2 linked regions of the Marinagarivorans cellulosilyticus genome follow. The protein of the gene in region 1 interacts with the protein of each later gene in a pairwise test. Links are inferred from orthologs where the notes say so. Each region holds a gene or a part of one and is shown on either strand. Other genes may lie near its edges.

Region 1 (7,883 bases):
TATCGTTGCGTTTATACACGTCTTTCCAGTCGATTTTATTGGCAACAGCGTAAGCATTTTGCTGAGCTTGCGTCACATTGACGCCAAGTGCCGTGGCGCATAATACGCGGCCGCCATTGGTTACAATATTGCCGTCTTTTAGGCTGGTGCCGGCATGGAAGACTTTAGTGGTGGCGGTTTCTAAACCGTCCAGGCCAGAGATCACATCGCCTTTATTGTAGCTGCCAGGGTAGCCGCCGGCGGCTAACACTACGCCAACTGCTGGGCGGTCGTCCCACTCGGTGGTTTTGCTGGCTAAGTCGCCAGCCAATGCAGCTTGGCAAATATCAACAAGATCAGATTGCAAGCGCATCATAATGGGCTGTGTTTCTGGGTCGCCAAAGCGGCAGTTGTACTCGATCACTTTGGGGTTGCCGGTGCTATCAATCATTAAGCCGGCGTACAAAAAGCCTACATAGGTGTTGCCCTCTGCGGCCATGCCATTGATGGTGGGCATAATGACCTGTTCCATAACGCGGTCGTACACTTCAGCGGTAACCACGGGGGCGGGCGAGTAGGCGCCCATGCCGCCGGTGTTCAAGCCGGTATCGCCGTCGCCTGCGCGCTTGTGGTCTTGGCTGGTGGCCATAGGCAATACGTTTTTGCCGTCGGCAATTACGATAAAGCTTGCTTCTTCACCCTCTAGAAACTCCTCAATCACCACACGACAGCCGGCATCGCCAAAAGCATTGCCACTGAGCATGTCTTTAACGGCGTCTTCGGCAGCGGCTAAATCCATCGCAACGATCACGCCTTTACCCGCGGCAAGGCCGTCGGCTTTAATCACGATAGGCGCGCCTTTTTCTTGCAAGTAAGCAAGGGCCGGTTCGACTTCGGTGAATTTCTCGTATTCGGCGGTTGGGATGTTGTGGCGGGCTAAAAAGTCTTTGGTGAAGGCTTTGGAACCCTCTAGCTGGGCTGCACCCTTGCTGGGGCCAAAGCAGGCTAAATCGCGTGCTTGAAAGAAGTCTACAACACCATCAACAAGCGGGACTTCTGGGCCAACAATACTGAGCGCAACGTTATTTTCTTGTGCGAAGGTGGCGAGTTTTTCAAATTCTAAAACGTCGATCTCAACGTTTTTTAATTTACCGTCGCCTTCGGTGCCGGCGTTACCTGGCGCTAGAAAAACAGTTTCTACGGCTGGGTTTTGTGCGGCTTTCCATGCTAAAGCATGCTCGCGGCCACCGCCGCCGATAATAAGTATATTCATTGATAAATTACCTTATTGGGTAATTGAAAACTGTGGGAGTTGAGGTGCAGCGAATGCGTAGGGTAATCGTTGGAATACTCCAATGATTACCCTACGGCGTATTGCTTAGTGGCGGAAGTGGCGCATGCCAGTAAACACCATGGCAATACCGGCTTCGTCGGCGGCGGCAATGACTTCTTCGTCGCGCATAGAACCACCTGGTTGAATCACAGCTTTAATGCCTGCTGCCGCTGCGTTATCTAAACCATCGCGGAAGGGGAAGAAGGCATCACTTGCCATAACCGAGCCCGGTACTTCAAGGCCTGCATGTTCAGCTTTAATGCCGGCAATGCGCGCTGAATTAACGCGGCTCATTTGGCCTGCGCCTACACCAATGGTGCGGCCGCCTTTGGCGTAAACAATCGCGTTGGATTTTACCATTTTGGCTGTTTTCCAAGCGAAGAGTAAATCGCTAAGCTCGTCTTCGGTAGGCTGGCGCTTAGTGACGACTTTCAAATCGTCTAGGCCAATCATGCCGTTGTCGCGGTCTTGTACTAACAGGCCACCGTTAACGCGTTTGTAATCTAGCCCAGTTGCAGGCGTGCCTTGCCATTCGCCGGTCACTAATAAGCGAACATTTTTCTTCGCGGTAACGGCTTCTATTGCGGCGGTACTGGCGCTGGGCGCGATAATCACTTCGACGAATTGGCGGGCAACGATGGCTTCGGCGGTGGCGGCATCTAATTCGCGGTTGAAGGCAATAATGCCGCCAAAGGCGGATTCTGTGTCGGTTTCAAAGGCCTTGTCGTAGGCACTTAAAATATCTTCATCAACGGCTACGCCACAGGGGTTGGCGTGCTTAACAATGACGCAAGCCGGCTGGTCAAATTGCTTAACGGTTTCCAGTGCGGCATCGGTATCGGCGATGTTGTTGTAGCTTAGCTCTTTACCCTGCAATTGTGTTGCGGTGGCAATAGAACCTTGTGCTGGGTTTTTCTCGACGTAAAAAGCGGCTTTTTGGTGCGGGTTCTCGCCGTAGCGCATTTCTTGCGTTTTGATGAACTGGCTGTTGAAGGTGCGGCTAAAGTCTTCGCTGCCACCTTCCACTAAACGGCCAAAGTAGTTGGCAATGGCGCCGTCGTAGCTGGCGGTATGCTCGTAAGCTTCAATGGCTAAGTTAAAGCGGGTTTTGTAGCTAATGCCGCCTTCGGCTTCAATTTCGGCCAAGATGGTTTGGTAGCGGCTGGCGTTAACCACGATGGTGACATCGTTATGGTTTTTGGCTGCTGCACGAACCATAGTTGGGCCGCCGATATCGATGTTTTCGATGGCATCTTCTAGGCTGCAATCGGGGTTGGCGACGGTATTTTCAAACGGATAAAGGTTAACCACTACAAGGTCGATGGGCTTAATGCCATGGTCTGCCATAACGGCTTCGTCTACACCGCGGCGGGCTAAAATGCCACCGTGGACTTTAGGGTGCAGGGTTTTTACGCGGCCGGCCATCATTTCGGGGAAGCCGGTGTAATCAGACACTTCGGTAACGGCGATGTTGCTGTCTTTTAACAGCTTGTAGGTGCCGCCGGTAGACAGTAGTTCTACGCCTTTTGCGGCAAGGGCTTGGGCAAATTCGACGATGCCGGTTTTATCAGAAACGCTGATAAGTGCACGGCTCACTGCAACATTTTGTGAATGTGGCATGGTGGTGATGTCCTCAGACTTTTTAACAAATTAAAAAAACGACAACGCCTTGCTAACCGGTAGATTAGCAAGGCGTTTGGAAGGGCTGTTTTACAGTAAACCGTATTGCTTCAGTTTTTTGCGCAGGGTACCGCGGTTTAAGCCAAGTACGTGCGCCGCTTTGGTTTGGTTGTGGCGGCAGTACTTCATTACAACTTCAAGTAAGGGGGCTTCTACTTCTGATAACACCATATCGTAGACTTCGGTAACTTCTTGGCCTTCCAGATTCTGGAAGTAATTAGTAACCGCTTGTTCTACGTAATCGCGCAAAGATTGCGCTTGGCCCACTTGCTGGCGTTGCTCAGGTTGCGAAAACTGAGGCACTGGCGCGCTGGGAGCTGCGACAGCTGCGGTGGTGGGTTCTTGATGACGTTCAGTGATAAAAGGTTCGGCTGAATTCATGCGGCTTCTTCCTCTAATGGTAAGTGCTCGGTAAAAAGTGTGCGTACGAGCTTTAATTGTTCTTGGGGTAAGAGCAACGGGTTAAATTGACGACGCGCGGCCTTTACGGCTTCTTGTGTCGGCAGGTGCTTGTCCATGTACCAGGCAAAGTGTTTACGCGCAATGCGCACACCATGCTCCTGGCCATAGAAGTTATACATGGCGTTAAGGTGCTTAAGTAGCGTTTGAGCGACCTCGGCCAAGTGGGGTTGTTGCGCTTTTTCGCCAGTGGCCAAAAAGGCATTAATTTGTTGGAAAAGCCACGGGTTACCTTGGGTTGCGCGGCCAATCATTACCGCTGCTGCGCCGGTTTGTTCGAGTACTTGCTGGGCTTTTTCTGGGCTATTGATGTCGCCGTTGGCGATAACAGGAAGGTCGGTTTCGGTAACGACTGCCGCAATGGTGCTGTACTCGGCTTCGCCGTTAAAGCGGCAAGCTCGGGTTCGGCCGTGTACTGTTAGCAGCTGAATACCTGCATCTTGGGCGATGCGGGCAATGCGGCAGGCATTTTTGTTGTTGGTATCCCAGCCTGTGCGAATTTTTAGCGTAACGGGAACAAGGCTAGCTTCTACCACCGCTTGCAGTATGTCATTTACCAAGCCTTCGTCTTGCAGTAACGCAGAACCTGCGGCTTTGTTACAGACTTTTTTAGCGGGGCAGCCCATGTTGATATCGACAATATGAGCGCCAGCATCAACGCAAGCTTTGGCTGCTTCAGCCATTTGGGTTGGCTCGCTGCCGGCAATTTGTACGCTGCGCAGGCCGTTTTCGCCATCACTTTTCAGGCGGTTTTGTGATTTACGGCTTTGCCATAGGTGGGTTTGAGAGGTCACCATTTCACTCACTGCCAGCGCTGCGCCTTGTGTTCTGCACAAGTTGCGAAAGGGCTGGTCAGAAATGCCTGCCATGGGCGCAAGTACCGCGCGACCCTCGATGGCGTATGGCCCAATGTGAAACAAATTGATCCCCCTAGGATACATCTGGCAAGCTTTAGCGCTTGTTGGGCACGGTTATGGGTGCCGGTATATCTTAAGCCTAACAATGTAAGCGTTATATGTTCGTGCTCTTTGTGTTTGAGCTTTTCCTCCGGTGCGGAGGCCTAATGAGGCTTGCTAATGCAGTGGTTCTTTCGCTAAAACAGCGCGTTATGCAGCTGGATTTGGGGAAGCCATTAATGCTTAGTGCGGGCTGGAAGTCCGCCTCAAAAAAGGGCGGCCATCATACCTCTACAGCCTTATTTTCAAAAGTATAATTTGACCAAATTGACTAAAAAATAGCTAATCTTTACTGACTTTTTGTCGCCAGAGTGGAAGCCGTTTCACACGCTTGTCATTTTCTGCTCTGCTTGGTGAAACTTTGTCTTGCTGTGTTCGCTTTTTGTCTAGTGCTACTCGTCGATAACTATTTTATAACTCACGGCACCTTTACCTGGGTCGACCAGCTCAAGCGAAAGGTGGATTGCTTTTAGCGAGGGCATCATAGAGGCGCCGGTTAAATCACCGCCTAAGTATTCGTTGGGCTCGAATGCTCGGCTTGCCACCACCTTGTTTTTAATATTGCTGAATATTAAAACGAGCTTTGGAAAGGGTTGCTCGTAAAGGGCGTGGTTTTGTATCACCACATCAACCAGTAGTGCGCCTTCTGTGCTGGGGTGGGTGCGAACCAAAAGGTTGGTTGTGCGTATTTTTCGCAAGTTTTTACGAATAGGTAGCTCGCAGCCAAGGTGTTCGCAGGCGATCGCGTAATACTGGCGATAGGGGTCTTTGATGCTGAGCTCATCAAATTTGAGCCAGGCAATTTGAGCTGCCAGCGCAGCACCAGCGCACATTGCCAGTACAAGCCAAATTATGCGGCTCAACCAGACTGGGCGCTTGGCGGTATATTGAAGTTCTACGGCCTCAACCTCGATGGCGTCGACTAAAGTTCTTGGTGCTTGAGGGCCTGCGTCACTTGCTTGCTTGGCGGCATCGAGTTCTTGTTGCAGCTCGGCGAAATCTTTTTCGGCAATTTCGACTTCGGGTTCAGGCTCTTCCGCTTTTGAGGCCGCATATTCTTCAGCTTTTTTAGCGGCAGCTGTAGGTTCTTCGCTGGCGGCTTGCTCTTTATTGGTTGGAGAGCCTTCACTTTCTTTATCGCTAACGGCGGTATTGCTAGGAGCTGTTTCGTCCAGCAATGCAGACCTAGCCACGGAAGCGTCTTTTTGTTCGTTATGTGTTGGTTGTAAGTGTTCTGACTTCTGGTTTGCTTTGTTAGGCTCTGCCTGGGGTGCTTGCTCTGGTTCTGGTTCTGGTTCTGGCTCGCTAGGCGTGATGCTTTCGGTTGGTGGCTCTTCTGGTGTAGTTTCGCTGGCAGGCTTTTTGTTTAAGCCTAGCTGCGACGGGTTATGTCCTTCGTCTTCTAATAATTGTAGCGCCCAACTTTCGTCATCATCGACTTCAGTCGCAGATTGCTCTTCGACTTTTTCAAGAATACTTTTAACGCGCTCAGTTGACGGGTCGACTTCGGGGGGGGCGTCTCGCAACTCATCTAGCTCGAGATCATCGCTGATGAGTAAGTCATCATCGTCGTCCAGTAGTGCTCTAGAGGATTTTTGTAGGCTATTTGTTAGGTTTTCGCGCCCGTTAAACACATTAAGGCAGGAACCACAGCGTACTGCACCGTTAGCGGTGTTGAGGTGCGCGTCTGTTACGTTAAACGCAGTAGAGCACTTGGGGCAGCGGGTTATCAAGCTTGTCATATGTTTTTGTTATAGCTCGGTTGCGAAAAGGGCAAAACGGTTATTGTCTATGCGTGCTTGGTTGCGGTCAAGCGAACCCATTCCTCTTTTTTCGCTACCGGGTCAAAGTCAAAAAACGGTGCGTAGGCGGCCTGTACAGCTTCGGCTTGTGTCGCAAGAATGCCAGATAAGCATAGCTTACCGCCGGGTTTTACCAAGGGTGTTAGTGTTGGCGCTAGCTCGACAAGGGGGCCGGCCAGTATGTTAGCGACCATAACATCAACGGGGCTATTTGAGCATTTATCCGGGAACACAACGGGGAAGCGTTCTGCGGCAATAGCATTGCGTTGGGCGTTATCTTGCGTGGCGAGTAGGGCTTGCGGGTCGATATCGACACCTAGTACCTGTTTGGCGCCCAGTAATATTGCCCCAATGCCTAAAATGCCAGAGCCGCAGCCGTAGTCGATAATGTCTTTATCGGTTAGAGCTTGAGTCGCTAGCCACTGTAGGCATAAGAAAGTTGTGGGGTGCGTGCCGGTGCCAAACGCTAGGCCAGGGTCCAGCAGTAGGTTAACGGCCTCGGGGTTGGGGGGCGCTATCCAGCTGGGGCAAATCCAAAAGTTATCGCCGCATTGAATGGGGTTGTAATGCTGCATCCATTCGCGCTCCCAGTCTTTGTCTTCAACGATATGCCACTTGAAGTTTGCTTTCGTCGGCAGTTGTAGTTGTGAATCGATGGTGGATGTATCGACTTCGGCTTCGAATAGTCCAGTGACACGGGTTTCTGACCACAGAGGCGTTTCCCCTAATGCCGGCTCAAAAATGGGTTGGTCGGCGTTATCTTGCAATGTTACCGACAGCGCACCGACCTCCATGAGTTGATCCTCGATGAGCGGCGCATCTTCGCGGTTAGTATTGATGTGGATCTCAAGCCAAGGCATGTCGTGTCTCTGATTTTGGTATTTGCAGGGCATTGCTAGCAGCGCGTAAAAACAAAAACACCCAAGCTTGCCGGCCCGCATATTATTAACAGCGGGTTTTTTAAGCTTGGGTGCTAGCGTGGTTTTGGGCTTACTTTAGCTGCAATTTCTTTTCGAGGTAGTGAATATTTACACCACCTTCGCCAAATGCACCATCGCGAACAAGGTCGTTCTGTAGTGGGATATTGGTTTTGATGCCGTCGATAATCAATTCGTCGAGCGCAACGCGCATACGCGTTAAGGCTGCAGAGCGATCGCGTGCATGGGTGATCACCTTAGCGATCATAGAATCGTAGTAAGGCGGCACTTTGTAGCCTGAGTAAATGTGTGAGTCTACTCGTACACCTAACCCGCCAGGAGCATGAAATGCGCTAATGGTTCCTGGGCTTGGCATGAAGGTGTCTGGGTCTTCGGCGTTAATGCGACACTCAAATGCGTGCCCGCGAACCTGTACGTCATCTTGAGTGATGCTAAGTGGCAGCCCAGAGCAAACGCGAACTTGCTCTTTGATAAGATCGATACCGGTAATCATTTCGGTAACGGGGTGCTCAACCTGAATACGGGTATTCATCTCGATAAAGTAGTAGCTACCGTCTTCGTATAAAAACTCGAAGGTACCGGCGCCACGGTAACCGATATCAATACAGGCTTTTACGCAAGAGGCAAAAACGGCCTGGCGAGCTTCTTCGTCAAGGTGCGGTGCGGGGGCTTCTTCCAATACTTTTTGATGGCGGCGCTGCAGTGAGCAGTCGCGATCGTAAAGGTGAACGGCGTT
Region 2 (3,585 bases), 240 kb from region 1 along the record:
CGAAAGTTGGGGGTTCGAGTCCCTCCTGGCCTGCCACTATTTGCACGAATGCGTGCGGCGCGAAAGGTTGAAATGCAAGTTTCAACCTTTCTGTGTATTACGCACTTTCGTAGGAAGAGAGAAACCATGAGTACAAATGCAGAGTCTCCACAATATAAGCTAGACGGCCTTAAATGGTTGGTTGTTATCGCTATTATTGCTGCTGGCACGGTGGGTAATTCTTATTACGCCGATCAGTTCGCGATTTTGTATCGTGTGCTGGCAATGGTTGTTTTGGGTTTGGCCGCCGCGTTCGTCGCTTTGCAAACAGCCAAGGGTGCTGCATTTTGGGAACTGTTGAAGTCAGCCCAAATCGAAATGCGCAAGGTGGTTTGGCCAACTAAGCCAGAAACTAACCAAACGACGTTAATGGTTTTAGTGGTTGTGTTCGTGATGGCTATTCTCCTGTGGGGGCTTGATGCTCTATTCGGAAAAATCGCCTCTTTTATTATTGGTTAACTACGGACATTTCTCCCCATGGCAAAGCGTTGGTATGTGGTACACGCCTATTCAGGTTACGAAAAGAAAGTTGCAACTGCACTGAAAGAGCGTATTGAGCTTGAAGGTATGCAGGAGCATTTTGGTGATGTCCTTGTTCCCACTGAAGAAGTGGTTGAAATGCGGGATGGCCAAAAACGTAAGTCTGAGCGTAAGTTTTTCCCCGGCTACGTTTTAGTTCAAATGGAGCTAAACGACGAAGCTTGGCACTTGGTTAAAGAGACTCCGCGCGTTATGGGGTTTATTGGCGGCAAGGCAGATAAGCCTGCGCCTATTACGGAAAAAGAAGCGAATTTAATTCTTCAGCGCGTTGATGACTCTGTTGATAAGCCTAAGCCCAAAACGCTGTTTGAGCCGGGTGAAATGGTCCGCGTAACTGATGGTCCGTTCAATGACTTTAACGGTGTTGTTGAAGAAGTGAATTACGAAAAAAGCCGCTTACGCGTTGCGGTGCTTATTTTTGGTCGCTCGACTCCTGTTGAATTGGAGTTTGGGCAGGTCGAGAAAAGCTGATTTAAAAGCTGAATTTTTATGACTCTCACTACCTTTTGGGTAGTGGGGGTTTTTGTGTCTCTGGGCATTGCGTTTTTTTTGCGTAATAAAAGCCCACAAACGGGGAGCCAATGACGTTAAGTTTTACTTAATTGAGGCGTTTAACCCATAACTAGAGGAAGTTGAAAATGGCAAAGAAGATTAGTGCCTATATTAAACTGCAAGTTGGCGCAGGTAAGGCAAACCCAAGTCCACCAGTTGGTCCTGCTTTGGGTCAGCACGGTGTAAATATCATGGAATTCTGTAAAGCGTTTAACGCACAGACCCAAGATATTGAAGCTGGCGCTCCAGTACCTGTTGTTATCACTGTGTACAGTGATAAGAGCTTCACTTTTGCGATGAAAACTCCACCAGCATCTTTCTTGTTGAAGAAAGCAGCTGGCATCACCAGCGGCAGCAGCAACCCTAATACTAAGAAAGTGGGTACTGTAACGCGTGCGCAGTTGGAAGAAATTGCTACAACTAAAGCGCCGGACTTGACTGCTGCCGATATGGACGCAGCGGTTCGTACTATCGCGGGCTCTGCTCGTGCCATGGGTTTGGATGTTGAAGGGGTTTAATAATGGCTAAGTTATCTAAGCGCCAACGCGCTATCAACGAAAAAATTGATTCAACTAAGCAGTACGGTATCGACGAAGCTGTTGCTTTGTTAAAAGAATTGTCTGCAGTTAAATTTCCTGAAACCGTAGAAGCGGCAATTAACTTGGGTATTGACCCACGTAAATCTGACCAATCTGTTCGTGGCGCGACAACTTTGCCGCACGGTACTGGTAAAGAAGTGCGTGTTGCAGTGTTTACTTCCGGTGCTAACGCAGACGCAGCTAAAGAAGCTGGCGCTGAATTTGTTGGTATGGACGAGTTAGCAGCAGAAATCAAAGGCGGCATGATGGACTTTGATGTTGTTATCGCCGACCCTGCGGCTATGCGTGTTGTTGGTCAATTAGGTCAAGTATTAGGTCCTCGTGGTCTTATGCCAAACCCTAAAACCGGTACCGTAACACCTGATGTTGCAACAGCTGTTAAGAATGCTAAAGCAGGTCAAGTACGTTTCCGTGCTGACAAAGGCGGCATCATTCACGGTGGCATCGGTAAATTGAGCTTCGATGCAAACGCATTAAAAGAAAACTTAGAAGCGTTATTGGTTGACTTGAAAAAGTTAAAGCCAGCTTCTGCGAAAGGCGTTTACGTGAAGAAAATCTCTTTGAGCACGACAATGGGCCCAGGTTTAACCTTGGATGCCTCGTCTCTCGAAGCGTAACTCTTTATAGCGCTTTAGCGTAGCGCCCTCGGGCGCAAAAAACTTTGGGGTCTAGCCTTTAGGCTAGGTCGTCAAAGACCGTAGGTGAAGTTAGTGGTAGCAGAATTAAGGCAAGATGCAAATCTTAGTCTACAATCTTGTGTGTCATTAACCTCTTAATTGAGCAAAGCAAAGCCTACGCAGATGGTGGACCCTGTTCAGAATTCTGAACCTGTTGTCGCCGACATAGGGTTCAAATGGCAACATTTGAGCTGGTACAAAACGATGGGGTCATTCCCGTCATTAACCAGGAGAAATCCCGTGGCATTAGGGCTTAAAGACAAACAAGCGATTGTTGCTGAAGTCTCAGAGGCTGCCAAGAGCGCTCTTTCTGCAGTAGTAGCCGATTCACGTGGCGTTACTGTTAGTCAGATGACGGCTCTACGAAAAGAGGCTCGTGAACATGGCGTATGGTTACGCGTAGTTCGCAACACCTTGGCTCGTCGCGCGGTTGAAGGCACTGACTACGAGTGTCTCGTTGAGAGCTTCGTAGGTCCAACTATTATTGCATTTTCTAGCGAGCACCCAGGTGCTGGCGCGCGTATCTTGCGTGACTTCGCTAAGACAAATGAAAAGTTGGAATTAAAAGCTGCCTCCTTTGAGGGTGCATTAGTTGATATCAATTTGTTGGCATCTTTACCGACATACGACGAAGCTATTGCGAAACTCATGAGCGTTATGAAAGAAGCAGCCGCTGGCAAGTTGGTACGTACTCTTGCAGCACTTCGCGATCAAAAAGAACAAGAAGCCGCTTAATTTATTATCTTAATCGATTTGAATTACCGAGTTTTTTAAAAAATTATCCGAGCTTAAAGCTCACGTAAGAATAGGACTTGAAAAATGTCTATCTCACAAGAAGATATCTTAAACGCCATTGCTGAAATGTCTGTTAAAGACGTTGTTGAATTAGTTACTGCAATGGAAGAAAAATTTGGCGTTAGCGCTGCAGCTGCTGTTGCTGTTGCTGGTGGCGACGCTGGCGGTGCTGCTGAAGAGCAAACTGAATTTGACGTTATCCTTACCGCTGCTGGCGATAAGAAAGTTAACGCCATTAAAGCTGTTCGTGAAATCACCGGCCTTGGTTTGAAAGAAGCTAAAGCAATCGTTGACGGCGTACCTGCTGCTGTTAAAGAAGGTATTTCTAAAGAAGACGCTGAAGCTGCTAAAGAGAAACTTGAAGCTGCTGGTGCAGCTGTCGA

The links. Proteins that work in one complex are often made in the same cells at the same time.
Region 2: the proteins of prmA (region 1) and rplK interact in binary tests that used the Escherichia coli proteins (3 or more experiments, as listed by UniProt). The link is inferred for Marinagarivorans cellulosilyticus from one-to-one orthologs.

The regions. Positions count from the first base shown.
Region 1 is NZ_AP023086.1:681,246-689,128, forward strand. The notes cover bases 5,134-7,883. They hold prmA (50S ribosomal protein L11 methyltransferase), read right to left. Parts: upstream 7,070-7,883; coding sequence 6,197-7,069; downstream 5,134-6,196. Other genes in these bases: MARGE09_RS02595 (DUF3426 domain-containing protein), read right to left, coding at 5,134-6,149; accC (acetyl-CoA carboxylase biotin carboxylase subunit), read right to left, coding at 7,200-7,883. In the rest of the region: purD (phosphoribosylamine--glycine ligase), read right to left, coding at 1-1,252; purH (bifunctional phosphoribosylaminoimidazolecarboxamide formyltransferase/IMP cyclohydrolase), read right to left, coding at 1,358-2,932; DNA-binding transcriptional regulator Fis, read right to left, coding at 3,023-3,373; tRNA dihydrouridine synthase DusB, read right to left, coding at 3,370-4,371; more of MARGE09_RS02595, read right to left, coding at 4,800-5,133. UniProt on the Escherichia coli protein: Methylates ribosomal protein L11.
Region 2 is NZ_AP023086.1:447,494-451,078, forward strand. The notes cover bases 1-2,933. They hold rplK (50S ribosomal protein L11), read left to right. Parts: upstream 1-1,217; coding sequence 1,218-1,649; downstream 1,650-2,933. Other genes in these bases: secE (preprotein translocase subunit SecE), read left to right, coding at 127-498; nusG (transcription termination/antitermination protein NusG), read left to right, coding at 517-1,050; rplA (50S ribosomal protein L1), read left to right, coding at 1,652-2,347; rplJ (50S ribosomal protein L10), read left to right, coding at 2,648-2,933. Also shown: more of rplJ, read left to right, coding at 2,934-3,142; rplL (50S ribosomal protein L7/L12), read left to right, coding at 3,227-3,585. UniProt on the Escherichia coli protein: Forms part of the ribosomal stalk which helps the ribosome interact with GTP-bound translation factors.